Regions from separate parts of the Kitasatospora misakiensis genome, predicted to be linked through region 3. Evidence: riboswitches for the same ligand, from Rfam matches in the RefSeq annotation. Region 3 holds a riboswitch; each other region holds the start of a gene.
What was found. A riboswitch is a leader RNA that binds a small molecule or an ion and turns the genes downstream of it on or off. The one in region 3 is predicted to bind cyclic di-AMP.
Positions count from the first base shown of each region.

Region 1: linked by a shared signal. The riboswitch ahead of ACFP3U_RS26185 (transglycosylase family protein) and the one ahead of ACFP3U_RS14580 (M23 family metallopeptidase) in region 3 are both predicted to bind cyclic di-AMP.
Region 2: linked by a shared signal. The riboswitch ahead of ACFP3U_RS20220 (LysM peptidoglycan-binding domain-containing protein) and the one ahead of ACFP3U_RS14580 (M23 family metallopeptidase) in region 3 are both predicted to bind cyclic di-AMP.

Region 1 covers NZ_JBHSOF010000040.1:16,111-25,847, reverse strand. The annotation lists gene ACFP3U_RS26215 (aldose epimerase family protein) at 1-100, shown strand, start outside; gene ACFP3U_RS26210 (extracellular solute-binding protein) at 411-1,688, shown strand; gene ACFP3U_RS26205 (carbohydrate ABC transporter permease) at 1,801-2,805, shown strand; gene ACFP3U_RS26200 (sugar ABC transporter permease) at 2,844-3,755, shown strand; gene ACFP3U_RS26195 (glycoside hydrolase family 13 protein) at 3,789-5,495, shown strand; gene ACFP3U_RS26190 (LacI family DNA-binding transcriptional regulator) at 5,521-6,540, shown strand; gene ACFP3U_RS26185 (transglycosylase family protein) at 6,738-8,042, opposite strand; cyclic di-AMP (ydaO/yuaA leader) riboswitch at 8,029-8,189, opposite strand; gene ACFP3U_RS26180 (hypothetical protein) at 8,544-9,737, shown strand, end outside.
Region 2 covers NZ_JBHSOF010000026.1:18,482-28,218, reverse strand. The annotation lists gene ACFP3U_RS20245 (NAD(P)/FAD-dependent oxidoreductase) at 1-1,155, opposite strand, end outside; gene ACFP3U_RS20240 (Ppx/GppA phosphatase family protein) at 1,584-2,525, opposite strand; partial or broken gene ACFP3U_RS20235 (DUF501 domain-containing protein) at 2,654-3,193, opposite strand; gene ACFP3U_RS20230 (FtsB family cell division protein) at 3,165-3,665, opposite strand; gene eno (phosphopyruvate hydratase) at 3,863-5,149, opposite strand; gene ACFP3U_RS20220 (LysM peptidoglycan-binding domain-containing protein) at 5,475-6,185, opposite strand; cyclic di-AMP (ydaO/yuaA leader) riboswitch at 6,188-6,339, opposite strand; gene ACFP3U_RS20215 (cytochrome P450 family protein) at 6,582-7,868, opposite strand; gene ACFP3U_RS20210 (SDR family NAD(P)-dependent oxidoreductase) at 8,160-8,579, shown strand; gene ACFP3U_RS20205 (nucleoside triphosphate pyrophosphohydrolase) at 8,683-9,737, opposite strand, start outside.
Region 3 covers NZ_JBHSOF010000015.1:115,723-125,459, reverse strand. The annotation lists gene purB (adenylosuccinate lyase) at 1-1,045, shown strand, start outside; gene ACFP3U_RS14585 (MFS transporter) at 1,138-2,640, opposite strand; cyclic di-AMP (ydaO/yuaA leader) riboswitch at 2,950-3,117, shown strand; gene ACFP3U_RS14580 (M23 family metallopeptidase) at 3,121-4,152, shown strand; gene ACFP3U_RS14575 (DUF2470 domain-containing protein) at 4,435-5,220, opposite strand; gene ACFP3U_RS14570 (RidA family protein) at 5,378-5,785, opposite strand; gene ACFP3U_RS14565 (IclR family transcriptional regulator) at 5,846-6,598, opposite strand; gene ACFP3U_RS14560 (type III PLP-dependent enzyme domain-containing protein) at 6,761-8,104, shown strand; gene ACFP3U_RS14555 (N-acyl-D-amino-acid deacylase family protein) at 8,104-9,737, shown strand, end outside.

The sequences.
Region 1 (9,737 bases), on a different contig from region 3:
CCCGGACTCCCCGCACCGGCCGGCCTTCCCGAGCACCGTGCTGCGGCCGGGGGAGGAGTTCCGTTCGACCACCGTCTTCCGGCTCGGAACCACCGGCTGACGGGGGCGCTGCAAGAGCCTTTCACCACGGAGGGTGGCCCCGGCGGCGTCAGTCGACCGGGGCTAACCGGACAAAGCGCCATAATTCCTAAGCCTGTCAACTACCGTGCGGCAACGTGAAGGACACGCGGGTGTAACGATCGCCGTTTCTTGCAGAAACTTTCTGCAAGGACTTTCCGCGACTGTTGCCCCGCTGTTAACTTCCTTCCCGAGCCCGACGGCAGCAACGGTGCGGTCGGCGCGAGGCAAGGCAGTCATTATGCGCCTGCCTCCCACTTTTTCGGGCACCCCCACCCCTCCAAGGAGTTCTCATGCGGCGTGGCATCGCGGCCTCTGCCCTCGTTGTGGCCCTCGCGGTCTCGATGGCTGCCTGTGGCAGCAGCGGCTCCAGCTCGGACGGCAAGGCCGACGGGCCGGTCACCCTCACCTACTGGGACACGTCGAACGCCACCAACGAGGCGCCGAACTACCAGGAGCTGGTCAAGAAGTTCGAGGCCGCCAACCCGGGCGTCAAGGTCGACTTCGTCAACGTGCCGTTCGACCAGGCGCAGAACAAGCTCCAGACCGCCATGGGGGCCAAGGGCGCGCCGGACGTGTTCCGCTCCGAGGTCGGCTGGACCGCCGCCTTCGCCAAGGCCGGCTACCTGGAGCCGCTGGACGGCACCCCGGCCGCCGCGGACTCCGCCAAGTTCCAGCCCAGCCTGATCCAGCAGGCGAGCTACCAGGGCAAGCTCTACGGCGTGCCGCTGGTCACCGACACCCTCGGCCTGATGTACAACAAGGAGCTCTTCGCCAAGGCCGGCATCACCGCCGCCCCCACCACCTGGGACGAGCTCAGGACCGCGGCCGCCACGGTCAAGGAGAAGGCCGGCGTGGACGGCTTCTGGCTGAAGGCCGCCGACGGCTACTACGCGATGCCGTTCCTGTTCGGCGAGGGCACCGACACCGTCGACGCCAAGGGCAAGAAGATCACCGTCGCCGGGCCCGAGGCCGCCAAGGCCGTCGAGACCTACAAGTCGATGTTCACCGCGCCCGGCACCGCCAAGGCCGACGTCACCACCGACGCCTACGCGCACATGATGGACGCCTTCAACAGCGGCAAGGTCGCGGCGATCGTCCAGGGCCCCTGGGAGATCACCAACGTCTACAAGGGCTCGGCCTTCGCGGACAAGACCAACCTCGGCATCGCCCCCGTCCCGGGCGGCTCCGCGGGCAAGGGCGGCGCGCCGACCGGCGGCCACAACATCTCCGTCTACGCCGGTGCCGACAAGGCCCACAAGGCCGCCGCCGAGAAGTTCGCCGCCTTCATGACCTCGGCCGAGAGCCAGGCCTTCATCGCGCAGAAGAACTCCACCCTGCCGACCCGCGACGACGCCTACACCCCCGAGGTCAAGGCCGACCCCGGCATCGCCGGCTTCCAGTCGGTGCTGTCGAGCGCCAAGCCGCGCCCCGAACTGCCCGAGTACAGCTCGCTGTTCGCCTCGCTGGGCACCAACCTCGGCAAGATCGTCCAGGGCACCTCGACCCAGGACGGCCTGAACACCGTCGCCACCGACTACGCCAAGCTCCTCCCGGGCTTCGCCAAGTAGTCCCCGATCTGCAGCCGTTCGGCCCGCCTCCCCCACGGCGGGCCGGACGGCCGGACCCGTAGCAGCAGTCGCCGAAGCGAGGCGGCGGACCTCCCCGAGAAGGTGTCGAACAATGTCAGTCGCCGTGCAGGGCGCCACCGGCCAGGGCAGCCGGCAGCGCGATCCGCGTCCGGGCCTGATGGAGCGCCTCAAGCGCTCGTACGCCAAGCACTGGTACGCCTACGCGATGATCGCACCGGTCGTGCTCGTCCTCGGCGTCCTGGTGCTCTACCCGCTCGCCGAGGGACTCTGGCTCACCCTCACCGACGCCAACAGCCTCAACATGGCCCGCAAGATCGGCGCCAACGAGATCCCGGCGAGCTACCACTTCGTCGGCTTCGACAACTACGCCGACATCCTCTGGGGCCCCGGCTCGTACGACCGCTTCTGGTCGCACTTCGTCTGGACCATCTCCTGGACGGCGCTCTGCGTCGGCCTGCACTACACCATCGGCCTCGGCCTCGCCCTGCTGCTCAACCAGAAGCTCCGCGGCCGCGCCGTCTACCGGATGCTGCTGATCCTGCCCTGGGCCGTGCCGACCTTCGTCACCGTCTTCTCCTGGCGGCTGATGCTCGCCGACGGCGGCGCCGTCAACGGCCTGCTCTCCGCCCTGCACCTGCCCGAGCCCGGCTGGCTGGACGACCCGACCGCGCAGAAGGCCGCCGCCGTCCTGGTCAACACCTGGGTCGGCGTGCCGTTCATGATGATCTCGCTGCTCGGTGGACTCCAGTCGATCCCGGCCGAGCTGTACGAGGCCGCCGAGATGGACGGCGCCACCGCCTGGCAGCGGTTCCGCCACGTCACCCTGCCCGGGCTGCGCACCGTCTCCTCGACCGTCGTCCTGCTCGGCGTGATCTGGACGTTCAACCAGTTCGCCGTCATCTTCCTGCTGTTCGGCGGCTCCGGCGCGCCCGACGCGCAGCTGCTGGTCACCTGGGCGTACCGCCTCGGCTTCGGCCAGCAGCCCCGGGACTACGCGCAGTCCGCCGCCTACGGCGTGATCCTGCTCTCCATCCTGATCGTCTTCACCGGCTTCTACCGCCGCTGGCTCGCCCGCAACGAGCGGGCGAACGGCTGACCCCGGCGCAGCCGGCGACCACGAAGGAGGCACCCCCGATGAGCACCACCACCGACCGACCCACCCCGCTCGCCGCCCGCGCCACGGCGCCCGCCGCCCGGCCGGCCAAGGCCCGCGGCCGCGACGAGACCGGCCCGCTCGCCAAGGCCCTGATGCACGGCGCGCTGATCCTGGCCAGCCTGATCGCCCTGTTCCCGGTGGCGTGGATCCTCTACGTCTCGCTCGGCCCGGACAAGACCGACTACCTGCACCCCGGCGAGATCCTCGACAAGATGACGCTGTCGAACTACAGCACGGTGCTGTTCGACACCGACTTCTTCAGCTGGTTCGGCAACGCCTTCCTGGTCTCCGGCGTCACCACCGTGTTCGGCGTGCTGATCGCCGCCTCCACCGGCTACGCCGTCTCCCGGATGCGCTTCCCCGGCCACCGGCCGCTGATGTGGTCGCTGCTGGTCACCCAGATGTTCCCGATCGCGGTGCTGATCGTGCCGATGTACACGATCCTCTCCCAGCTCGACCTGCTGGACAGCTACCTCGGCCTGATGCTGGTCTACTCGACCACCACCGTGCCGTACTGCGCCTGGCTGCTGAAGGGCTACTTCGACACCATCCCGGTGGAGATCGACGAGGCCGGCCGGGTCGACGGGCTCACCCCGTTCGGCACCTTCTGGCGGCTGGTCCTGCCGCTCGCCCGCCCGGGCCTGGCGGTGGCCGCGTTCTACTCCTTCCTCACCGCCTGGGCCGAGGTCGCCTTCGCGTCGACCTTCATGCTCAGCTCCGACAAGTACACGCTGGCCGTCGGCCTGCAGACCTTCGTCAGCGAGCACGACGCCCAGTGGAACCTGATGGCCGCGACCGCCGTTCTGATCGCGATCCCCTCCTCGGTCCTCTTCTACCTGGTGCAGCGTCACCTGGTGACCGGGCTGACCGCCGGCGCCTCGAAGTCCTGACCGCTCCTCCTCTAGTCCCAAGGGATACCGTCCATGACCCAGAACCTGGCCGACACCTCCCGGCCCGCCGCCGACGCCACCGCTCACGAGGCCGGGGCCGGCGCGGACAGAGGCTGGTGGCGGGACGCGGTCATCTACCAGGTGTACCCGCGCAGTTTCGCGGACTCCAACGGCGACGGCATGGGCGACCTGCCCGGCATCCGCAGCCGCCTGCCCTACCTGCGCGACCTCGGCGTGGACGCCGTCTGGCTCTCGCCGTTCTACGCCTCCCCGCAGGCCGACGCCGGCTACGACGTCGCCGACTACCGGGCGGTGGACCCGATGTTCGGCACCCTGCTGGACGCCGACGGCCTGATCCGCGACGCGCACGCGCTGGGCCTGCGGATCATCGTGGACCTCGTCCCCAACCACTCCTCCGACCAGCACGAGTGGTTCCAGCGCGCGCTCCGCGAGGGCCCCGCGTCCCCGCTGCGCGACCGCTACCACTTCCGCCCCGGCAAGGGCGAGAACGGCGAACTGCCGCCCAACGACTGGGAGTCCATCTTCGGCGGACCGGCCTGGACCCGCACCGGGAACCCGGACGGCACCCCCGGCGACTGGTACCTGCACCTGTTCGCCCCGGAGCAGCCCGACTTCAACTGGGACAGCCCGGCGGTCGCCGACGAGTTCCGGTCGATCCTGCGCTTCTGGCTGGACATGGGCGTCGACGGCTTCCGCATCGACGTCGCGCACGGCATGGTCAAGGCCCCCGGCCTGCCCGACATCGGCGGCGCCGACCAGCTCAAGCTGCTCGGCAACGACGTCATGCCGTTCTTCGACCAGGACGGCGTCCACGAGATCTACCGCAGCTGGCGGAGGATCCTCGACGAGTACCCGGGGCAGCGGATCGGCGTCGCCGAGGCCTGGACCCCGACCGTCGAGCGCACCGCCAACTACGTCCGCCCCGACGAGCTGCACCAGGCCTTCAACTTCCAGTACCTGGGCACCTCCTGGGACGCCGCCGAGCTGCGCGCGGTGATCGACCTGTCGCTCGGCTCGATGCGCCCGGTCGACGCCCCCACCACCTGGGTGCTCTCCAACCACGACGTCACCCGGCACGCCACCCGGTTCGCCAACCCGCCCGGCCTGGGCACCCAGATCCGCACCCCCGGCGACCGCGCGCTCGGCCTGCGCCGCGCCCGCGCCGCCACCCTGCTGATGCTGGCCCTGCCCGGCTCCGCCTACGTCTACCAGGGCGAGGAGCTCGGCCTGCCGGACGTCACCGACCTGCCCGACGAGGTGCGCCAGGACCCGTCGTTCTTCCGCCAGGCCGGCCAGGACGGCTTCCGCGACGGCTGCCGGGTCCCGATCCCGTGGTCCGGCACCGAGGCCCCGTACGGCTTCGGCCCCGCCGCCGGCGGGCCGTCCTGGCTGCCGCAGCCCGCCGAGTGGGCCGCGCTCAGCGTCGAGGCGCAGACCGGCGACCCGACCTCCACCCTGGAGCTGTACCGCTCCGCGCTGGCCCTGCGCCGGGCCACCGCCGACCTCGGCGCCGGCCGCGAGGTCGAGTGGCTGGACAGCCCGGAGGGCACCCTGGCCTTCCGCCGCGGCTCCTTCGTCTGCACCGTCAACGCCACCGGCGCCCCGGTCCGGATACCGGTGCCCGGCCGGCCGCTGCTGACCTCCGCCGACGCCGACCCCCGGGTGGCCGACGGCCAGGCGGTGCTGGCCGCGGACAGCACCGACTGGTGGGCGGTCTGACGTGGTTGCAATAGGCTCTGGGACCGTGACTACGGCGCGACTCTCAGACATCGCGGCGCAGGCGGGGGTCAGCGAAGCCACCGTCTCCCGCGTGCTCAACGGCAAGGCGAACGTCTCGGCCGCCACCCGGCAGACCGTGCTGGCGGCGCTCGACGTGCTCGGCTACGAGCGGCCGACCCGGCTGCGCCAGCGCAGTGCCGGGCTGATCGGGCTGATCACCCCGGAACTCAGCAACCCGATCTTCCCCGCGCTGGCCCAGGTCATCGAGCAGGTGCTGAGCCGGCACGGCTTCACGCCGGTGCTCTGCACCCAGACCCCGGGCGGCTCCACCGAGGACGAACTGGTGGAGATGCTGGTCGACCGGGGCGTGGCGGGCATCGTGTTCGTCTCCGGCCTGCACGCCGACAGCACCGCCGACCACGACCGCTACGCCCGGCTGGCCGGGCGCGGGGTGCCGTTCGTGCTGATCAACGGCTACAGCGAGAAGATCGACGCGCCGTTCATCTCGCCGGACGACCGGGCCGCGATGTGGATGGCCGTCCAGCACCTGGCCGAACTCGGCCACGAGCGGATCGGCCTGGCCGTCGGGCAGCGGCGGTACGTGCCGGTGCTGCGCAAGATCGAGGGCTTCACCGCGGCCCTGCGGGAGGTGCTCGGGTACACGCCGGAGCAGGCCGAGGAGCTCGTCCACCACACGTTGTTCAGCGTGGAGGGCGGGCACGCGGCGGCCGGGGCGCTGCTCGACAAGGGCTGCACGGCGATCGTCTGCGGCAGCGACATGATGGCGCTCGGCGCGATCCGGGCGGTCCGTCAGCGGGGCCTGTCGGTGCCGCAGGACGTCTCGGTGGTCGGCTTCGACGACTCGCCGCTGATAGCGTTCACCGAGCCGCCGCTGACCACCGTCCGCCAGCCCGTGGAGGCGATGGCCACCGCGGCCGTGGACGCCCTGCTGGAGGAGGTCGGCGGGAACGCCGTCCAGCGCGGGGAGTTCATGTTCCAGCCGGAGCTGGTGATGCGCGGCTCGACCGGCGCCCGCGCGCGCTGAGGACAGACCACGAGGGCCCGGGGAGCGACATGCTCCCCGGGCCCTCGGCGTTCCCGCTCAGCCCTCCTGGGCGATCGGGCCGTCCGGAGCCCGGGCATGCCGCGGCCCCCGGGTAGCGAGCGACTGCTCCCCGGGGGCACGGGCCTGGCGGTGGTGCGGTCCTACCGGCGGTGCGCCGGTCGGACCGGTCAGACCGGTCAGACCCGGCCGGCGAAGTCCGGCGCGAAGTTGGCGACGGTCTGGACCCGCACGCCCACGCTCGGGTTGGCGGCCTCGATGTACTTGCCGTCGCCGGTGTAGAGCGCGACGTGGTAGACGCCGGAGTCCTGGCCGTTGTTGGACCAGAACAGCAGGTCGCCGGCCTTGAGGGCGTCCAGCGAGACGTGGGTGGACGCGGCGGCCTGGTCGGCGGCGACGCGCGGGACGGAGATGCCCGCGGCGCGCAGCGCGGCCTGGGTCAGGCCGGAGCAGTCCCAGCCGCCGTTGCCGGTGCCGCCGTAGACGTAGGCCTGGCCGACCTTCGACTGGGCGAAGGCGACGGCTGCGGCCATGCTGCCGGTGGCGGCGGCCGGGGCCGGGGTCTCGGCCTTCGCGGCGGGCTTGGCGGCCGGCTGGCCCTGGGCCTTGTCCTGGGTCACGGCGGACGCGTCGGTGGCGGTGGCGGTGCCGTTCTGCGCGCCCTTGGCACGGTTGAACCAGTCGAAGCCCTGGCCGGACTGGTCGGTGGCGGAGGCCTGGGTCTTGGTGTGGTCGCCCAGGGTCAGGTGCTGGCCCGGGTAGATGGTGTGCGGGCCCTTGGTCAGGGTGGCGCGGTTGAGCTCGTACAGCCGCTCCCAGCCGCCCTGGACGCCGTTCTTGTCGGCGATGGAGGACAGCCAGTCGCCGGCGACCACGGTGTAGTCCCCGGTGGCCTGCTGGCCGTCCTGCTGGCGCCACTTCTGCCAGTCCTGGCCGCCGGAGCGCTGCTGGGCGGCGTCGGCGGAGGGGGCCTTGGCGGCGGGGGCGGCGGGCTGGGCGGCCGGGGCCGGGGCGGCCGGCTTGGCAGCCGGGGCCGGGGCCGGGGCGGCGGGCTTGGCGGCGGTCGTGGTGTCCACGGCGGCCGGGGTGCCGCCCTTGGTCAGACCGGCCTGGATCGAGCAGACCGGCCAGGCGCCGGGGCCCTGGACGGCGAGCACCTTCTCGGCGATCGCGATCTGCTGGTCCTTGGTGGCGAGGTCGGCGCGCGGGGCGAACGACGTCCCGCCGAACGCGGCCCAGGTGGAGTTGGTGAACTGGAGGCCGCCGTAGAAGCCGTTGCCGGTGTTGATGCTCCAGTTGCCGGTGCTCTCGCACTGGGCGACCTTGTCCCAGGTGGCGACGGAGGCGGCCGAGGCGGTGCCGGCGGTGAGGCAGGGGATGGTGAGGCCGATGCCCGCGACGCCGAGGGCGGCGATCGCGCGACGGGTACGGCCGGACAGACGGGTGCCGTTGGTGTGCAGCATGAAGACGTGGTCCTCTCCCACGCCTGCGAGGTGAGCTGTCGGATTCGGGCCGGAGTTGCCCGGCCGCGCTGTGGACGCGGCTTCACCCCTAGCCCGGGTCCGGTCCGAGGACCGGTCCTGGGCGAACTACCTGTGGTTCCCCCGCTCCTGCCGTGGTGCAAATTGCACTGCCAGCACGCCCGACGGCAGGACTCGGCGTTGCGAACGAGCTGGGTCCGTGTGGCCACGAACGGGAGCACGTTAAGCAGAGGCGAGTTCAAACCGCAAACATGTGTGACGGTCGTCACGGTTTACGAAAACCGTGCTGAGAGGCTGTCCTTCATGATCAGAAATGACCGATTTCCGGTAACGCCCGTCCTGGTCAACACAACTGCCTATGCTTCAGAACGTCGGCAGCGCGCCGACGCCGCCGCAGCCGTCTGGGGGGAGGGCTACGCACCGATGGGCAGTGACGAGGAGCCGGACGCCGCTCGACCGGCCGCCCGGCCGCGCGGAGCGCATCGCCGGGCAAAACACCGCAGAGTGGACATCCCGCCCGAACTACCCCGAACTCCCGTAAGCCGTCGCGGATTACTGCGCTGGCTCGCCGTCGGCACCGCCTTCGCGGCGATCAGCGGCGAGGAGATCCTGCGCCGCTCGCTGACCGGGGAGACCCGGCTGGTCACCCCGGCCGCCGTGGTCGGGACGCCCCCGGCCGGAGCGGCCGGCCCGATGGGCCCGGGCGGCGGCCACGGCGCCGCCCCGCCGGGCGGCACCGGAGCCCCGGGCGCCGGACCCCCCGAGCAGCCCGCCCCCGCGCCCACCGTCGACCAGGGCGGCCGCCGCTGGTCCGACCGGGCCGGCTGGGGCGGCGGCCCACCCGGCCCGCGCAGCGCCGTGCGGATCACCGACAAGGTCCTGCTCGACACCGACGCCGAGGTCGGCTCCCTGCTGGTGGAGCCGGGCGGCAGCCTCACCTTCGCCGCCGACCGCACCCTCACCCTCGCCGCCGCCGGCAACGTCGAGATCCGCGGCACCCTCGCCCTCGCCCCCGACGGGGACCACACCCACACACTGCGCTTCCCCGGCGTCGACGAGAAACGCTTCAAGGGCGACGGCATGACGGTGGTCGACACCGACGTCGGCCTCTGGGTCACCGGCGCCGGCTACCTCCGGCTGGACGGCGCTGCCAAGACCGCCTGGGTCCGCGCCGACCGCGACCTCAAGGCCGGCGACACCGTCGTCAACCTGGCCGCCCCGCCCGCCGGCTGGCTCCCCGGCGACGAACTGGCCGTCACCCCGACCGGCCCGCCCGACCAGGACGGCTTCGCCGCCCGCTACGACCTCGTCACCCTCCGGTCCGTCAGCGGAACCACCGTCACCCTGGAGACCCCGCTCAAGCACCCGCACCCCCGGGTCGCGGCCGGCGGAGGCGTCACCGTCGGCGCCGAACTGCTCAACCTCACCCGCAGCGTCCGGGTCGAGGGCACCGCCAAGGGCCGCGCCCACGTCCACCTCACCAGCTCCCGCCGGGCCGACGTCCGGCACGCCGCGCTGCGCTGGGTCGGCCCGCGCGCCGACACCAAGGAGACCTGGCGGGGCCCGGACGGCACCGCACCGGTCACCGCGCCGGTGCTCGGCCGGTACGGTCTGCACTTCCACCGGCTCGGCGACGCCACCCGGGGCACCGTCGTCGAGGGCGTGGTGGTCCGCGACGCCGGCAGCCACGCCTTCGTG
Region 2 (9,737 bases), on a different contig from region 3:
CCACCAGGCGGGGCGGCCCTTCAGCTTGTACTTGCCGAAGAGGATCGCCACACCCTTGTGCAGGCCGAGGCCGGCGACCGCACCCAGGTTCTTGTGCTTGTACTCCTGCTGCGGGAAGCCGCGCATGCCGGAGATCACGTTGTCGCCGAGGACGGCGGCCTGGCGGACGGCGTGCTGGGCGTTCGGCGGGCACCAGGCGCCCTCGCCGGCGGCGAGGTCCGGCACCTGGGCGTTGTCGCCGGCGGACCAGACGTAGTCGAAGCCCTGGACCTGGAGGGTCGGCGCGGTGTCGACGTGGCCGCGCGGGCCCAGCGGCAGGCCGAACTGGGCCAGCACCGGGTTCGGCTTCACGCCGGCCGTCCACACGATGGTGGAGGCGTCCATCTCCATGCCGTTCTTCAGCACGACGTGGCCGTCGAGGCAGGAGTCCATCGAGGTCTCGATGTAGACCTCGATGTTGCGCTCTTCCAGCTTCTCCTTGGTCCACAGACCGAGGTCCGGGCCCATCTCCGGGAGGATCCGGTTGGCGGCCTCGACCACGACGAAGCGCATGTCGTCACGGCTGACGGTCTTGTAGATCTTGGCGGCGTCGCGCGCCATGTCCTCGATCTCGGCGATCGTCTCGACGCCGGCGAAGCCGCCGCCGATGATGACGAAGGTCAGCGCCTTGCTGCGGACCGCCTCGTCCGTGGTGGACTCGGCCTTGTCCAGCTGCGCCATGACGTGGTTGCGGAGGGCGATGGCCTCCTCCACGGTCTTCATGCCGATGCCGTGCTCGGCCAGACCGGGGATCGGGAAGGTCCGGGAGACCGAACCGGTCGCGACGACCAGGTAGTCGAAGGGCAGCTCGTACGAGTCGCCCGCCGAGGGCTGGATCGTGGCGATCTTGCGCTCGTGGTCCACACCGGTGACCGCACCGGTGAGCACCTCCGCGTTCTTCAGCGCGGTGCGCAGGGGCGCGACGAGGTTGCGGGGCGCGACGTTGCCGCCGGCCGCCTCGGGGAGGAAGGGCAGGTACGTCATGTACGACCGCGGGTCCACGACCGTGACGGTCGCTTCGCCGTAGCGCATCTTCTTGAGGATGCGCATCGCGGCATACAGGCCGACGTAACCACCGCCGACAATGAGGATGCGAGGACGCTCCGTGGTGCTCATATCCGAAAGTATCCAGCACCGTCCGGAGCAGCCTTCGTGAGCCCGCTCACAAGCGTCTGGACCCCCTCTGCTACACTTCGCGCCCCCGTTTCGGCCCCTCACCGGACACCTCACGGCCATGGCGACCCCCCGGTGAGCACGCCCGTACGAACGGCCCCGCTGAGCAGCAACGATCCGTGGCGGGGCCCGGTTCCCGCACAGGATTCCGATTTTCAAACCTCTGACGAACCGAAACCTGCGATCCAGCGGTTATCACGCCCAGCGAGCCTTCGGTCTCACAAATCGGACGGACCGGACCGCCCGGCCCACCGAAAGAGCGGATCCTCATGTGAAGAAATTCACGAACTTTTCCGCAGCGCCCCGGGCGCGCCCCGGCCCCGGGACCCAGGACGGGCCTCCGGGGCCGGGGAAGTAAGCCCCGTGCCTGGTCAGCGGGCGATACTCCAGGCGATGCCGTCCAGGATGTCGTGCTCGCTGACGACCACCTCGGCGGCGCCCGTCCGCTCCATGATCTCCAGCAGCTCCAGCGCGCCCGCCGCGATCACGTCCACCCGGCCCGGGTGCATCGACGGGATCGCCGCCCGCTCCGCGTGGGTGGCGTGCAGCAGCCGGTCGGTGATCTCGGCGACCCGCTCGCGGGAGATCCGGGAGTGGTGGATCGCCTCGGAGTCGTACCGCGGCAGGTCCTGGGCGATCGCCGAGATGGTGGTGACCGTCCCGGCCAGGCCGACCAGGGTCGCCGCGCCGGTCAGCGGGACGACCTCCTCGGCCCGGTCCAGCTCCGCCCGCACATGCGCCCGCGCCTCGGTGATCTGCGCCTCCGAGGGCAGCTCGGCACCGTCGAAGTGCCGCTCGGTCAGCCGGACGCAGCCGATGTCCACCGAGCGGGCGGCCCGGACGTCCTCGGCCCCGAGCACGAACTCGGTCGAGCCGCCGCCCAGGTCGAAGACCAGGTACGGGGCGGCGAACCGGCCCCCGGTCAGCTCCTTGGTGGCACCCACGAAGGAGAGGTGCGCCTCCTCCTCGCCGCTGACCACCACCGGCTCGACACCCAGGGCCGCCCGTACGCCGTCGACGTACTCGGCGCTGTTCTCGGCGTCCCGGGAGGCGCTGGTGGCGACGAAGCGGATCCGCTCCGGCCCCACCCCGAAACCGGAGATCACCTCGGCGTACTCCTTGCAGGCCGCGAAGGTGCGCTCCAGCGCGTCCGGGTGCAGCCGGCCGGTCCGGTCCACGCCCTGGCCCAGCCGGTTGATGATCATCCGCCGGTCGAGGTCGGTGATCGCCCCGGTCTCCGGGTCGAGGTCCGCGACCAGCAGCCGGATCGAGTTGGTCCCGCAGTCGATCGCGGCCACCCGGGTGGTGCTCATGCCTCGGCCTCCCCAGCCTCGTCCGGCTCCCGGGCCGCCCGCTTGGCGGCCCGCTCGGCGGTCTTCTGCTCCTTGGCCGCGATCACGGCCTCGTGGTCCTGCTCCTTGGCCCGGTTGCGGAGCACCCGCTCACCGGCGGCCTCGACCTCGGCGGCGGACACGCACGGGCCCTTGGCCCACCAGTCCTCCAGCATGCCGATCGCCTCGTCGCCGAGCGGGTTGACGCCCTCGCCGGCCGCCAGCGAGTGGCCGACCAGCACGTGCAGGCACTTGACCCGGTCCGGCATGCCGCCGGCGCTCGGGAAGCCCTCCAGCACCTCGATGGCGTCGCGGCGCGCGATGTAGTCCTCGTGCGCCTTCTGGTAGGCCGCGGCCAGCTCCGGATCCTCGGCGAGCCGGGCGGTCTGCTCCTTCATCACGCCGTCCGCCTCCAGGGTGCCGATCAGCGAGGCGGCCTTGGGGCAGGTCAGGTAGTAGAGCGTCGGGAACGGCGTGCCGTCCGGCAGCCGGGGGGCCGTCTCCACGACGTCCGGGTTGCCGCACGGGCAGCGGTGGGCCACGCCGCGCAGGCCGCGGGGGACCCGGCCGAGCTGCGCGGCGATGGCCGCGACGTCCTCGTCGGAGACGGTGGGGTGGTTCTCAGTGGTCATGGGAGGAGCTGTCTCCAGCGGGGGCGGGGGCGGGTGGTGAGGAAGGGGCGGACTGCGCCGGGGCGGCGGGGGCCGCGGGAGCGGTGGGGGGCACCGGAGCGGCGGCGGGCACGGGAGCGGCGGCGGGCACGGGAGCGGCGGCGGCGTCCACGGAGTCCCAGATGCTGGCGTACCAGGGCCGGGCGGCCTTGACCGGCCCGGCACCCGGGCCCTGCGCGGGCGGCGGCGCGCCCAGCGTGGACTTCGCCGGATCCTGGGCCGTCGGGTCCACCGCGATGTACGGGGTCTCCCCCGGCATCGCGTAGTGCAGCCTGGTCCTGGCCTGCGCCTTGACGTACTCCGGGTCCTGCCAGCGGGCCTTCTCCCGGCGCAGCTGTTCGACCTGCTGCCGGGCGTGCTCGGCCCGGGCGCGCTGCGCCGAGATCTCGGAGCGCTGCGAGATGAACTGCCGGGTCGGATAGGCCAGGATCGCCACCAGTGAGCAGAGCACGAGGACCAGGACGGTAGCCCGGCTCGTGAACCGAGGCCGGGCCGCCAAGCCCGGGATCCTCCAGCCTGCCATCTCCGGTGTCCCCTCCTGGTCGCGACGGTGCCCCGCCGTCCACCCTACGGGGTGAACGGCGGGGCACCGGTCAGGCGTGCGCTACCGGGCGCCCGGCACGGCCGGCCGGGCGCCGTCGGTCGGGCTCAGCCCTCGTGCTTGAACCGCGGGAAGGCGCCGCGGCCGGCGTACTCGGCGGCGTCGTCGAGGATCTCCTCGATGCGCAGCAGCTGGTTGTACTTGGCGACGCGCTCGGAGCGGGCCGGGGCACCGGTCTTGATCTGGCCGCAGTTGGTGGCGACGGCCAGGTCGGCGATGGTGACGTCCTCGGTCTCGCCGGAGCGGTGGGACATCATGCAGCGGTAGCCGTTGCGCTGGGCCAGCTCGACGGCGTCCAGGGTCTCGGTCAGCGAACCGATCTGGTTGACCTTCACCAGCAGCGCGTTGGCGGTGCCGGTCTCGATGCCGCGGGCCAGGCGGGCCGGGTTGGTGACGAACAGGTCGTCGCCGACCAGCTGGACCTTGTCGCCCAGCTTGTCGGTCATCGCCTTCCAGCCGTCCCAGTCCGACTCGTCCAGCGGGTCCTCGATGGAGACCAGCGGGTAGGCGGCGACCAGGCCGGCGTAGTACTCGATGAGCTCGGCCGAGGTGAGGCCCTTGCCCTCGAACTGGTAGGCGCCGTCCTCGAAGAACTCGGAGGCGGCGACGTCCAGGGCCAGCGCGATGTCCTTGCCCGGCACGTAGCCGGCCTTCTGGATGGCCTCGACGATGAGGTCGAGGGCCTCGCGGTTGGAGTCCAGGTTCGGGGCGAAGCCGCCCTCGTCGCCCAGACCGGTGGACAGGCCGCGCTCCTTCAGCACGCCCTTGAGCGTGTGGTAGACCTCGACGCCCCAGCGGACGGCCTCGGAGAAGGACTCCGCGCCGATCGGCGCGATCATGAACTCCTGGATGTCGACGTTGGAGTCCGCGTGCGAACCGCCGTTGAGGATGTTCATCATCGGGACGGGCAGGACGTGCGCGTTCGGGCCGCCCAGGTAGCGGAACAGCGGCAGGTCGCTGGCCTCGGAGGCGGCGTGCGCGACGGCCAGCGAGACGCCCAGGATGGCGTTGGCGCCGAGCGAGGACTTGTCCGGGGTGGCGTCCAGGTCGAGCATGGCCTGGTCGATCAGGCGCTGCTCGGTGGCGTCGTAGCCGACCAGCTCGGGGCCGATCTGCTCGATGACGGCCAGGACGGCCTTCTCGACACCCTTGCCGAAGTAGCGGTTCTTGTCGCCGTCGCGAAGCTCCAGGGCCTCGAAGGCACCGGTGGAGGCACCCGACGGGACAGCGGCACGGCCGGTGCTGCCGTCGTCGAGGCCGACCTCTACCTCGACCGTGGGGTTGCCTCGCGAATCGAGAATCTCACGGGCTACGACGACATCGATGGACGGCACGAGGCATCTCCTAGCGGAAGCAGGTTCGGCCGAAGGTGGGTGCGGTCGGCCGGACGATTGCGGAGTCGTTACGACCAGAGCCTAACCGCACGCGCTGTCCGGGCCACGTCCACCTCGACTCCGTCTCAGCGTGTGGCCGTGCTACGCACCGGTAGTTCACCTGGTTGCCCGCCCGGGGACGCCCGGATGTGGACGAAGCGGGCGGAATCGATCGGATCCGGACGGGCGCCGTCCGGTGCGGTTCGGTGTGGTCTGCTGCCGTGCGGTCCGCCGGGTGCTCGCGCGCGGCCGGGGCCGGCGCGCGGGCACCGCGGCGGGCCGGACGTCAGCCGAGGGCGAGGACCTGGCCCGGGACGATCAGGTCCGGGTCGCCGCCGACGGTGCCGCGGTTGCCGTCGTACAGGGCCTGCCAACCGCCCTGGACGCCCTGGGTGGTGGCGATCCCGGCGAGGGTGTCACCGGCGCGGACGGTGTAGCCGTGGCCGGCCTGCTGCTGCTGCGGCTGGGCCTGTGTGGCCTGCGGGGCCTGCTGGGCCTGCGACTTGGGGGCGGCGTGCTTCGGCCCGGCGGGCTTCGGGGCCTGCTGCTGCGGCTGTGCCTGCTGCTGCTGGGCGGCCGGCGCGGCGTCCGTCGAGGTGTCGACCGCCGCCGGGGCGCCGCCCTTGCTCAGGCCCGCCTTCTTGGAGCAGACCGGCCAGGCGCCCGGCCCCTGCGAGGCCAGCACCTTCTCGGCGACGGAGATCTGCGCCGCCTTCGAGGCCTGGTTGGCCTGCGGCGCGTAGGCGGTGCCGCCGAACGCCTTCCAGGTGCCGGAGGTGAACTGCAGCCCGCCGTAGAAGCCGTTGCCGGTGTTGATGCTCCAGTTGCCGCCGCTCTCACACTGGGCGACCGCGTCCCAGGTGGAGGCCGGGGCGGCCGAGGCGCCGGTGGCGGTGAGGATCGGCATCGCCAGTCCGACGCCGGCGACCCCGGCGACGGCGATGGCCTTCTCGGTCTGGGTGCGGCGACGGTGACGACCGGTTCCAACGAACAGCATGAAAGGTCCCTCTCCGCACGCCTGCGAGGTGAGCTGTCGGGTTCGGACCGGGAGGTGGCCCGGCCGCGCTGAGGCGGCTTCACCCCTAGCCGTGGGAGACGGCGCAAAGACCTGGTTCCCCCGCCCCTGCCCAGGGTTCTGGTCGGTTTCCGGTGACACGGCGGGCAGGACTCGGCGTTCCGCGCACGGGACTCGCTTCCGCGAGCTCCCCGGAGAGTAGACAGATCTTCAGAGCAATCACAAGCTCATATCGCCGATATCACATGGAAATCACGTCCCATGATGGATTGTCCACCAACCGAAGCGGTATGCCCGGGTTGATGGTGATTCAGACCCCTACGGACCGGCCTTCGGAGACTGCGCGTCAGCGTGTCGGGAGCAGCCGTCGAGTCCCCGTCAGTTGACCGGCGAGGGGTTCGAAAAGGTTGCGTCCGCTGTCCTTTCGGGCGTGAATTCCACCGGAAGTTCACGAAGCCCGCGCATGATCAGACCACCGCGCCAACGCAGTTCCTCCGGGTCCGCGGCGAGCCGGAGGTCCGGCAGCCGGGACAGCAGCGTGGTCAGCGCGGCCCGCCCCTCCAACCGCGCCAGCGGAGCGCCGATGCAGTAGTGGATGCCGTGCCCGAAGCCCAGGTGCGGGTTGTCCGTCCGGGCGAGGTCCAGGGTGTTCTCGTCCGCGAACCGCGCCGGGTCCCGGTCCGCCGCCGCCAGCACCACCAGCACCGGGTCGCCGACCGGGATCTCCACCCCACCGATGGTCAGCGGACTGGTCGCGAACCGCCAGGTGGCCAGCTCCACCGGGCCGTCGTAGCGCAGGAGTTCCTCGATCCCGGTCTCCAGCAGCGCGCTCTCGCCGCGCCCGATCGACTCCTGGAGCAGGGCTCGCTGCCCCGGGTTGCGCAGCAGCGCGTACACGCCGTTGCCGATCAGGTTGACCGTCGTCTCGAAGCCGGCGAAGAGCAGGATGAAGGCCATCGCCGCGGCCTCGTTCTCGGTGAGGTGCTCGCCGTGGTCACTGGCCCGGATCAGCCCCGAGATCAGGTCGTCGCCGAGGTCGGCGCGCTTGCGGTGGATCAGCTCCGCCAGGTAGGCGCGCATCCGCTTCACCGCCCGCCCCACGCCGCCGCGCTGGCCGCCGCCGTGTCGGATCATCATCCCGGCCCAGTCCCGGAAGTCGTCCTGGTCCTCGGCCGGTACGCCGAGCAGGTCGCAGATCGCGTAGATGGGGAGCGGGAAGGCGAACTCGTGGATGAGGTCGGCGGACCCGCGGGCCGCGAAGCCGTCGATCAGCCGGTCGGTCAGTTGCTGCACCCGCGGCTCGAAGGCCGCCACCCGGCGCGGGGTGAACGCCTTCGACACCAGGCGGCGCAGCCGGGTGTGGTCCGGCGGGTCGATGTTCAGCAGGTGCGTCATGAGGTCGGCCTGGCGCTCGCCCGGGATCCCGACCCGGCCGGTGCGGTGGGCCTGCTCGCTGTGGTGCACCGGGTTCTTGGAGAGGCGGCTGTCCGCGAGCGCCTGCCGGGCGTCCGCGTACCGGGTGACCAGCCAGGCCTCCACCCCGCTCGGCAGGGTGGTCCGGTGCACCGGCTCGTGCTCGCGCAGCCACGCGTACGCCGGGTAGGGGTCGGCGGCGAACTCCCAGGTGAACAGGGGCGGACGGGCGGAGGCGGGCTGAGCTGGCATGGGTCGACGGTATCCCGGGCGGGTCCGGGCCACCGCACCGTGGGCGCGGGGGCAGTGCGCGGGCGGTCGCATTTTGGGTGGTGTCGGTCGCGTTCCGGGTGGTGTCGGTCGCGTTTTGGGTGGTGTCGGTCGCGCCTCGTTCACACCGTCCGGTGATCGTGGGGAACGGGAGGCGTGAGCCTGGTCACCTGAGGGGTAATTCCTGTTGCGGAGGGTCAGGTCGTGCCTACGATCCTCCGCAAGATGTCCGTGGGCGCCGGTGCGGAGCCGCCCACAGGGAGGAGCAGGGCCATGCGGGTCACCGGTGCGGTCATCGTCGCGGTACTCGACGGCGGGTCGGGGGCGGACCTCGCTCGCCGGTTCACCGCGGCGGGAGCCGCCGGGATGCTGATCGCCGACCAGCGGAGCGGGGTCGCCGAGGACCTCGCCACCGAACTCGACCGCCCGGGCTGCCGGGTCGTCGGCGTGGGCGGTGACGTCCGCCGCCCCAGCGACGTCGCCGCCCTGGTCGACACCGCCGAGAAGCACCTCGGACCGATCGACCTGTTCTGCGTGGCCGGGCCGGGCGGCGAGCGGATCGTCTCCCTCTCCGAACTCCCCGACCACCTCGACCTGGAGCGGCTCGCCGAACTCGTCGCCCTGGTCGGCGAGGCGATCGGCGAGGTCGTCCCGCCGCAGCGCCGTCCGGTGGAGGAGGTCGCCGCGGCCTGAGGACGGTTCGGCGGGCCCGGGGCCGGGCCCGCCTGCTGGAACTCCTCGGCTGCTGGAGCTCCTCGGCCTGCTCGGGCTCCGCTGTCTACTCGCGCTCCGCGGTCTACTCGGGCTCCTCCGTCGGCTCGGGCTCCTCCGCCGGCTCGGCGGGCTTCAGGCCCTCGGCGGCGCGCACCGCGTCGCGGTACCCCCGCGCCGCCGCCCGCAGCGCGGCGTCCACGTCGATCCCGGCGTCGTGCGCGCGCTGCGCCACCGCGAGCAGCAACCGGCCCGCCGACTCCGCCGTGAGCGCGGCGGGCAGCTCGTACGGCTCGTCCGGCACCCCGGTGAACCCGGCCCGGCGCACCCGCGAGACCAGCTTCGCCGCGTACGCGAGCGAGGGCAGCCCGGCCGGCACGCCGTCCAGCACCGACTCGCGCTCCGACTTCTCGGCCGCCTTGAGCGCCTCCCAGTTGGCCTCCACCTCGGCCGTGCCGCTCGCCTCGGTGTCCCCGAACACGTGCGGGTGCCGGTACATCAGCTTCTCGACGATGTCGCCCGCCACGTCGTCGATCGAGAAGGCCCCGGTGGGGTGCTCCTCGGCGATCCGGGAGTGGAAGAAGACCTGGAGCAGGACGTCGCCCAGCTCCTCCCGGAGCGTGGCGCGGTCCCCCTCCTCGATCGCCTCGACCAGCTCGTAGGCCTCCTCGACCAGGTACTTCACCAGGCTGGCGTGGGTCTGCTCGGCGTCCCACGGGCAGCCGCCCGGCGAGCGGAGGCGGTCCATCACGGAGACCAGGTCCAGCAGGCGCGCGCCGGGCAGGTCGTAGGAGCCCGGCAGCACCTCGATCTCCGGCACCTCGCCGGCGTGCTCGACCGCGAGGCGGGCCAGCGCGTCGGTCAGCCCCGGGTCGCCGTCCGGGCCGCCCAGCCAGACCGTCGGACCGGCGTCAGTGGTGTCGGCGGCGTCGGCGGTGTCGGCGGCGCCGGCGTCGGCGGGGGATCCGGTCAGCAGGCGGGCGAGCGCGGGGGCGGAGCCGGGCGCCACGATCTCCACCTCGACGCCCGCCTGCCGCACGGCGGGCAGCTGCGGGTGGTCGGCGCCGCCGGCGAGCACCCGCCCGGCCGACCGCAGTGCCTCCCAGGCGGGCCAGGACAGCAGGCCGGGGGCCACCCGGT
Region 3 (9,737 bases):
CGTGCTGGTCCGCCTGGGCCGGCTCTCCGCCGAGCACGCCGAGCTGGTCATGGCCGGCCGCTCGCACAACGTGGCCGCGCAGGCCACCACCCTCGGCAAGCGCTTCGCGTCGATCACCGACGAGTTGCTGGTCGCCTTCCGCCGCCTGGAGGAGCTGATCGCCCGCTACCCGCTGCGCGGGATCAAGGGCCCGGTCGGCACCGCCCAGGACATGCTCGACCTGCTCGGCGGCGACACCGAGAAGCTCGCTGAGCTGGAGCGCCGGGTCGCCGGGCACCTCGGCTTCGAGAACGTGCTCACCAGCGTCGGCCAGGTCTACCCGCGCTCGCTGGACTTCGAGGTGCTGACCGCCCTCGTCCAGCTCGCCGCCGCGCCGTCCAGCCTGGCCAAGACCATCCGCCTGATGGCCGGCCACGAGCTCGTGACGGAGGGCTTCAAGGAGGGCCAGGTCGGCTCCTCCGCGATGCCGCACAAGATGAACACCCGCTCCTGCGAGCGCGTCAACGGGCTGGCCGTGATCCTGCGCGGCTACGCGTCGATGACCGGCGAGCTGGCCGGCGACCAGTGGAACGAGGGCGACGTCTCCTGCTCGGTGGTCCGCCGGGTCGCGCTGCCGGACGCCTTCTTCGCCTTCGACGGCCTGCTGGAGACCTTCCTGACCGTCCTCGACGAGTTCGGCGCCTTCCCGGCCGTGATCGAGGCCGAGCTGGACCGCTACCTGCCGTTCCTGGCCACCACCAAGGTGCTGATGGGCGCGGTGCGCGCGGGCGTCGGCCGGGAGACCGGGCACGAGGTCATCAAGGAGCACGCCGTCGCCTCGGCGCTCGCGATGCGGGCCGGCGCCCGGGAGAACGAGCTGCTGGACCGGCTGGCGAACGACGACCGGATCCCGCTGGACCGGGCCGGGCTGGACGCGCTGCTGGCCGACCGGCTGTCCTTCACGGGGGCGGCCGGTGCGCAGGTCGCCGAGGTCGTCCGCCAGGTCGAGGCCGTCGCGGCCGCGTATCCGGAGGGCGCCAAGTACGCGCCGGGCGACATTCTCTGACGCTCGCTCCACCCCGGCTTCCGGGCCCCGTCGCCGATTCGGCGGCGGGGCCCGCGGTGTGTTCGGGCCTCTCGGCGGGGTCGCGGTGGGGGTCAGCGCTGTTCGGCGGCCGGGTGGCCCGGGTCGAGGGGCGGGGCGTTGGTGCCGCAGGCGTAGCGGCAGTCCGGTTCGGCCACCGGGTGGTGGTCCTCCGGCGCCAGGACGTTCCCGTGGACGGCGGCCAGGGCCGTCAGCCCGCCCGCCACGAGCAGCCCGGCGCAGATCAGCATCGCGGTGTGGAAGGCGGAGTCGACCGCGGACGGCACCTGGTAGGCGTCGCCGCTGAGACCGGCCAGGGCGGGCAGCGCGGCGACGGCGAGCAGGCCGGCTGCGCGGGCCGCGGCGTTGTTGACCCCGCTGGCGATGCCCGCGTGCCGCACCTCCACCGCCGCCAGCACGGTGGCGGTCAGCGGGGCGACCAGCAGCACCATCCCGCTGCCCATCACCGCGACGGCGGGCAGCACGTCCGTCCAGTACGAGGCGTCGGGCCCGATCCGCAGCATCAGCAGCACGCCGACCGCGCAGAGCAGCGGGCCGACGGTGAGCGGCAGCCGCGGGCCGATCCGCTTGCCCAGCCGTCCGGCCCGGGCGGATAGCGCCAGCATGATCACGGTGATCGGCACCAGGGCCAGCCCGGAGATCAGCGGGGAGAAGCCGGAGACGATCTGCAGCTGGACGACCAGGAGGAAGAAGACGCCGCTGAACGCCGCGTAGACGGCGAGGGTGACCAGGTTCACGGCGGTGAACAGCCGTGAGGAGAACAGGCCGAGCGGCAGCATCGGCTCCGGGGTGCGGCGCTCGACCACGATGAAGGCGGCGCCGAGCAGCACGCCGGCCGCGCCGGTCACCCAGACCGTGGCGGACAGGCCGTTCCCGGCGGCGGTCAGCGCGTAGGTGATGGTGCCGAGCGCGAGGGCGGCCAGCACCGCGCCGAGCACGTCGAAGCGGCCGGTCGCGGACTCGTCCCGGCTCTCCGGGACGTGCCGGGCGGCCACCGCGACCACCATCGCGGCCAGCGGCAGGTTCAGCAGGAAGATCCAGCGCCAGCCCGGTCCGTCCACCAGCCAGCCGCCGAGGAACGGGCCGACGGCCGCCGACACCCCGCCGAGTCCGGACCAGAGGCCGACCGCCGCCGAGCGGTCGTCCGGATGGAACACCGCCTGGAGCATCGCCAGCGAGCCCGGGGTGAGCAGGGCCCCGCCGATGCCCTGCACGGCGCGCGCCGCGATCAGCACCTCAATGGTGGGGGCGGCGGCGCAGGCCGCCGACGCGGCGGCGAACCAGACCACGCCGAGCAGGAAGACCCGGCGCCGGCCGTACCGGTCGCCGAGCGCGCCGCCGAGCAGGATCAGGCCCGCCAGGGTGAGCAGATAGGCGTTGAGCGTCCATTGCAGGGCGTCGAGTTGGGCGCCGAGATCGGTGCCGATCCGGGGCAGCGCGACGTTCACGACGGTCCCGTCGAGCATCGCCATGCTGGAGCCGAGCACCGTCGCCAGAAGTACCCAGCGTCCCTGCGCGGTGCTCAATCGCAGGGTGCCGGCCTCGGAGGTAGTCACGGCTCATGGTCGGTCTCCCGGGGCTGAAGTGACAAGGGTCACCGGGGGTGTGTCGGGGATGTCCGTTGGGTGAGTGATCGTGTGCGCACCGATGACGATATCGGCGGAGAGTACCGGATCACTTGCGCGCGGTGAATGGATTGTGCACGTACTGTGCATGCCTCTCGAGCGGAGCGTCACGACATTCCGGACTTTGGTCCCGGGTGCCGGAGATCGACATTGCTTCACCCGAACGGATGGGTTTTAGTTCAGCGACCGCCCGGCGTCAGCCCGGGTGGCCACCGGGTGGAACGCCTAGTCCTGCCGCTGCCCGGTGGTACGCAACGAACTCTGTACGGCAGGAGCGGGGGACCCACAGGTAAGTCGCCGGACCCGAATTCCCACGGTCCGGCTTGGGGTGAAGCCGCGTCTTATTGCGGCCGGGCAACTCCAGCCCGAACCCGACAGCTCACCTCGTAGGCGTCGGAGAGGACATCTTCCATGCCCGCACAGGCTCGTCGTATCGCCCTGCCCCGCGCCGCCCGGATCGGCATCGCCACCGCCGTCACCGGTGCCGCCTTCGCCCTCCCGCTGGTGACCACCATCACCGCCCAGGCGCACGAGGCCCCGGCCGCCGGCCAGACGCAGCAGAGCAGCACCTGGACCGGTGCCGTCAGCGTCGACGCCGCCCCGGCCGCTGCTCCGGCCGCCCCCGCTGCTCCGGCTGCCGCCCCCGCCGCTCCGGCTGCTCCGGCCGCTCCGGTCGAGGACACCTACAAGGTCGTTGGCGGGGACACCCTGTCGAAGATCGCCGATGCCAAGAACGTCGACGGTGGCTGGAAGGCCCTGTACGACCACAACCGCTCGGTCGTCGGCGCCAACCCGAACCTCATCTTCCCGGGCCAGAAGCTCGCGCTGGGCGCCAAGGCCGCCGAGGTCGCGAAGCCGGCCGCCCCGGCCCCGGCCGCCAAGCCCGCCGCGCCCGCGGCCCCCGCCGCCAAGGCGCAGGTCTCGCAGGACTCGGCGAAGCCGGCCGCCCCGGCCGCCCCGGCCGCCAAGCCGGCGGTCCAGGCCGTCGCCCTCCAGGCCGCGCAGCCCGCCGCCCCGGCCCCGGCCGTCGCCGCCTCCGGCTTCGTCACCCCGGTGGCCAACCCGAAGATCGGCACCGCCTACGGTGTGGCCGGCTCGATGTGGGCCTCCGGCTACCACACCGGTGTCGACTTCGTCGTCTCCACCGGCACCCCGCTGCGCGCCGTCGGCGCCGGCACCGTGGTGAAGGCCGGCAACGGCGGCGCCTACGGCAACGAGGTCGAGATCAAGCTCGCCGACGGCAAGTACGCCCAGTACGCGCACCTGTCCTCGATCGGCGTGTCGATCGGCCAGACCGTCACCGTCGGCCAGCAGATCGGCCTCTCCGGTGCGACCGGCAACGTGACCGGCCCGCACCTGCACTTCGAGATCCGCACCGGCCCGGAGTACGGCTCGGACATCGACCCGCTCGCCTACCTGCGGGCGCACGGCGTCGCGATCTGACCCTCGGTCTGATCGACGCGATCCGGCACTGGGCCGGATCACATGCCACCGCTGGGTGCGGGGCGAAACGACCTCCCGGAATGGTCATGTCGGGTGACCGAACGACCGGGTGATCGCCGCACCTTCAGTGGATCGACGGGCGCGGGACACGCCCGTCCTGCCGGCCGGCCCGGCTCACGAGACCTCCTTCGTGAGCCGGGTCGGCCGTCGTCGTACCCGGGGGGTGTGGTTCGGTGGTGCGGATTCTGACTCGGCGTCAGGAGTCTTGGTGGCTCTGCCGGTTCAGGAGCGGTGGGCGGGCAGCGCCTGTTCGGCGGCGGTCAGCAGTTGGTGCACCCGGTGGCCGAACTCGTCCGCGTCGCGGGCCGGTTCGGGGAAGACCAGGCGGACGTCGCGGTGGCCGTGCGGGTGGTCCAGGCGGAGCACCAGACCGTACCGGTCGAGGGCGAGCGGGCGGATGTCGGGGTGGTCGGCGAGCAGTGCCGGGTCGAGCAGCCGGGTGAGCACGGCGAGCGCGTCGGGATGGTCGTCGGCGAGGTGGGTGAGCAGGCCGGCCTCGTAGCGGGCGAGCGGGTCGGGGGTGGCCGCGGCGAGGTCGGCGCCGGTGATCGCGGTGGTGCCGTACGGGGTGGAGAGGGCGGCGTGCGCCACGTCCAGGCGGAGGTGGACGCTGAGACCGTCGTCGGCCAGGTGGGCGAGGTGGAGCCGGCCGGCCAGGGTGAGGCGGCCACGGACCCGGTCGCGGACGGCCACCGGGGCGATGTCGGTGAGGTCGAGCACGACGGCGAGGCCGTCCTGTTCGCGGGCGGCGGCGGAGGTCACCGGGGAGTCGAGCGGGGCGCGCAGCCGGAGCCGGGAGCCGTGCACCGAGACGGGGGTGGTGAGTTCGTGCTGCTCGCCGCCGGCGCGGAGCACCACCGAGGAGGCGGCGGTGAGCAGGCTGCCGATCCGTTCGGCGGCGGTGGGCTCGGGGATCTCGGCGTCGTGGTCGTGGTCGTGGTCGTGCTGGTGAGCGCGGTCGCCGTCATGGCCGTGGCCGTGGCCGTGGTTGTGCGGGTGGGGGCGCATGGGTACGGGACCTCCGACGGGCTGGCCTGTTGGTTAGGTGAGCCTAACCTAATCAGTTGTGAGGGGGAGAGCAAGGCGCCGGGACGTACGGCGAAGGGCCCGGACGTGCTGTCCGGGCCCTTCGCCGTAGGGGTGGTGCTCGTCCGTCCGGGGCCGGTCAGCCGATGACCGCCTGGGCGTCGATCTCCACCAGCATCGGCTCCTGCGGCAGCTCGACGAAGATCGTGGTCCGGCACGGCTTCACGCCGCCCGGCTTGATGTTCTCCTCGATGAACTCGGCGTAGACCTCGTTCATCAGCGGGAAGTCGGCCCGCTTGGTGAGGTACACCCGGAACATCACCACGTCCTCGACGGTCGCGCCGCCGGCCTCGACGATCGCCTTGACGTTCTCCAGCGTGCGGCGGGTCTGCGCCTTCACGTCGCCGTGGTGGAGGTACTCGCCGGTGGCCGGGTCCTGCGGGCCCTGGCCGGACACCTGGAGGATCGGGCCCTTGCGGACGCCCTGGGAGAACATCCAGGCCGGGGCGGGGGCGCCGTCGGTGCGGATCTCGGTCTTGTCGCTCATGCGTGCTCGCTTCGTCGATGAGGGGAGGTGCGGACGGGAGTCATGGGTGCGGCCGGGGAGTTATGGCTGCTGCGCGGGCCGGCCGCAGTCGGCGGAGATCGCCCGGGTGGTGGCGAGCAGTTGGGGCAGCAGCTCCAGCACCTGCTCGTAGGGGAGCGCGATGTCCGGGACGGAGATCGAGACGGCCGCGACCACCCGGCCGCCGGCGTCCCGGATCGGCGCGGCCACGCAGTTGATGAACGCCTCGTGCTCGGCGTGGTCCTGCGCCCAGCCCTGGGCGGCGACCCTGTCGAGCTCGGCCAGCAGCGCCTCGGGCGTGGTGAGGGTGCGCGCGGTGTACGGGGTGAAGTCGATGCCGGCCACCACCCGGCGCCGCTCGGGCGCGGGCAGGCCGGCGAGCAGCACTTTAGAGACCGCGGCGCTGTGCAGGGCGGCGCGCAGGCCGATCCGCGAGTACATCCGCACCGCGTGCCGGGAGTCGTACTTGTCGATGTAGACGACCTCGCCGCCCTCGTACGCGGCCAGGTGCACGGTCTGGCCGGTGTCGGCGTTCAGCTCGGCGAGGTGCGGCGCGGCGATCCGGCGGACGCCGCGCTGCTCCAGGGCGAGGCCCGAGAGTGCGAACAGGCCGGCACCCAGGTGGTAGCGGTAGCCGGCGTCGCGGTAGACGAAACGTCCCTCTTCGAGGCTCTGGAGCAGGCGGAGCACGGTCGTCTTGTGCACGCCGAGCACCGCGGCCAACTGGTCCAGGGAGCGCTCGCCCTCGCCGAGTTCGGCGAGGATGCGCAGGGCGCGGGAGACGGTCTGGCTCATGGTGCTCCAAGGGCCGGGGCGGGGGCGTTGCGGCGAGCCTGACCGGCTCGCGTCCGGCGGGCGGCTGTCGTTGACCTTCGTCCGGCGCGAATGCTAGAACCGTGTCGCCAGCATGTGCAACTGTCGTTGCATATGTTGCAACCTGGCAGATGGAGGAAGACGGTGGACCAGACCTTCGCCAGCACTGGCGGGCCCGGCAGCGGGGCCGTTGGCGGAAGCGGCGACGCGATCGACGCCGGTGCGGTGGCGGCGCTCGCCGACGAGGTGCTCGACTGGCGGTTCAAGGCGCTGCCGCCGGCCGCCGCCGGACTGACCGTCCGCCAGTACCTGGCCACCGGCCCCACCCTGGCCGACCTCGGCACCCCGCTGCTCACCCTCGACGCGGGCGCGCTCGACCACAACCTGCGCACCATGGCCCGCTGGTGCGCCGACGCCGGCCTGGCGCTCGTCCCGCACGGCAAGACCACCATGGCGCCCGCACTCTGGCAGGCACAGCTGGCCGCCGGCAGCCACGGCATCACCCTCGCCAACCTGCCGCAGCTGCGGGTCGCGCGCGCCTTCGGCGTCCGGCGCGTACTGCTCGCCAACTCCCTGCTCGACCCGGCCGGCCTGCGCTGGCTGGCGGGCGAGCTCGCCGACGATCCGGACTTCGCCTTCCTCTGCTGGGTCGACTCCGTGGAGAGCGTCCGGCTGATGGACGAGGCGCTGCGCGCGGCGAGCGCCGAGCGTCCGGTCGAGGTGCTCGTCGAACTCGGCGGTCCCGGCGGCCGGACCGGTGCGCGCACCGTCGACGCGGCCGTGGAGATCGCGGACGCCGTCCGGCGCGCGCCGACCCTGAGGCTGGCCGGCATCGGCGGTTACGAGGGCGCCCTGGCGCACGACGCCACCGAGGGCGGGCTCGGCACCGTGCGCGGGTACCTGCGGTCGCTGGCCGAGCTGCACGGGCGGCTGGCCGGCCGGTACGCGGAGGGCGCCGCGCCGGTGGTCACGGCGGGCGGCAGCGCCTACTTCGACCTGGTGGCCGAGGAGTTGGGCGCCCTGCCGGACGCCTTCGTGGTGCTGCGCTCGGGCGCGTACCTCGCGCACGACGACGGCTTCTACCGGGGGATCTCGCCGCTCGCCCGGGGTGGGGGAGGGGCTGCGGCCGGCGGTGGGGTGTTGCGGGCGGCGCTGCACGGCTGGGCGCGGGTGGTGTCCCGGCCGGAGCCGCAGCTGGCGCTGCTGGACGCGGGCAAGCGCGACCTGCCGTTCGACGAGGGCCTTCCGGAGCCGCAATCGGTGCGCGGCGGGGCGGAGTTGACGGGCACGGCGGCGCGGATCACCGCGCTCAACGACCAGCACGCCTTCCTGCGGGACGCGGGCGACCTCGCGCCCGTCGGCGCCGTCGTCCGCCTCGGGATCTCGCACCCGTGCACGGCCTTCGACAAGTGGACGCTGATCCCGGTGCTGGACGACGCCTCGGCGGCCGAGCCCAAGGTGACCGGGCTGGTCAGGACGTTCTTCTGATGAGCGCCGGGGGCGGCCGGAGCGTGCTCTTCCGCGGCGCCACGGTGGTGGACGGCACGGGGGCGGGGCGCTACCGGGCGGACGTCCGGATCGCGGGCGGGGTGATCGTCGAGGTCGGGGCGCCGGGTGGGTCGGTGGTCGGGGCGGCGGCGTCGGGTCGTTCGGTGGACGCGGACGGGCTGGTCCTGGCCCCCGGGTTCATCGACATGCACGCCCACTCCGACCTCGCCCTGCTGCGCGAACCCGAGCACCCGGCCAAGGTCACCCAGGGCGTGACCTGCGAGGTCCTCGGCCAGGACGGGCTCTCCTACGCGCCGGTCGACGACACCACCCGGCCCGCGCTGCGCCGCCAGCTCGCCGGCTGGAACGGCGACCCGGACGACCTCGACTGGGACTGGCGGACCGTCGGCGGCTATCTGGACCGGCTGGACCGGGCCGCCCCCGCCGTCAACGCCTGCTACCTGGTGCCGCACGGCGCGTTGCGCATGCTCGCGATGGGCTGGGCGAACCGGGCCCCGAGCGCGGCCGAACTCGACCGGATGCGTGCGTTGTTGGCGCAGGGGCTCGCCGAGGGCGCGGTCGGGATGTCCAGCGGCCTGACGTACACGCCCGGGATGTACGCCGAAACCGCCGAGCTGGTCGAACTCTGCCGGGTCGTCGCCGGCTACGGCGGCTTCCACGCGCCGCACCAACGGTCGTACGGGGCGGGCGCGTTGGAGGGGTACGCGGAGATGGTCGAGATCGCCCGACGGTCCGGCTGCCCGCTCCACCTCACCCACGCCACGATGAACTTCGATGTCAACGAGGGCCGCGCCGGGGAGCTGCTGGACCTGCTCGACCGGGCCCTCGACGACGGCGTCGACCTCACCCTGGACAGCTACCCCTACCTGCCCGGCTCCACCAACCTGGCCGCCCTGCTGCCCGGTTGGGCCACCGAGGGCGGCCCGCAGGCCACCCTGGCCCGGCTCGGCGACCCGGCCGCGTGCGAGCGGATCCGGTACGAGGTGGAGGAGAAGGGCAGCGACGGCTGCCACGGCGTGGTCACCGACTGGACCACCATCCAGCTCTCCGGCGTCCGCGCCCCCGGCCTCGCCGGCGCGGTCGGCCGGACCGTCGCCGAACTCGCCGCCGAACAGGGCCGCAGCGGGACGGAGGTCTTCCTCGACCTGCTGCGCCGCGACGAGTTGGCCACCACCGTCCTCCAGCACGTCGGCCACGAGGAGAACGTCCGGGCGATCATGCGCCATCGCGTGCACACCGTCGGCAGTGACGGGCTGCTGGTCGGCGCCCGTCCGCACCCGCGGGCCTGGGGCACCTTCCCGCGCTACCTCGCCCGGTACGTCCGGGAGACGGGCGTGCTGACGCTGGAGGAGGCGGTCGCCCGGATGACCGGACGGCCCGCCGCCCGGCTGCGGCTGCACCGGCGCGGGCGGATCGCCCCCGGGTTCCACGCCGATCTGGTGCTGTTCGATCCCGAACGCGTCCAGGACGCCGCCACGTTCGAGGAGCCGAGACGGCCCGCCGTCGGCGTCGAGCACGTGTATGTGAACGGCGCGGCCGTCGTGGAGCGGGGCCGCACCACGGGCGCACGCCCCGGTCGGGCGCTGCGCCGGACCGGGCGAGGGGCCGAGGC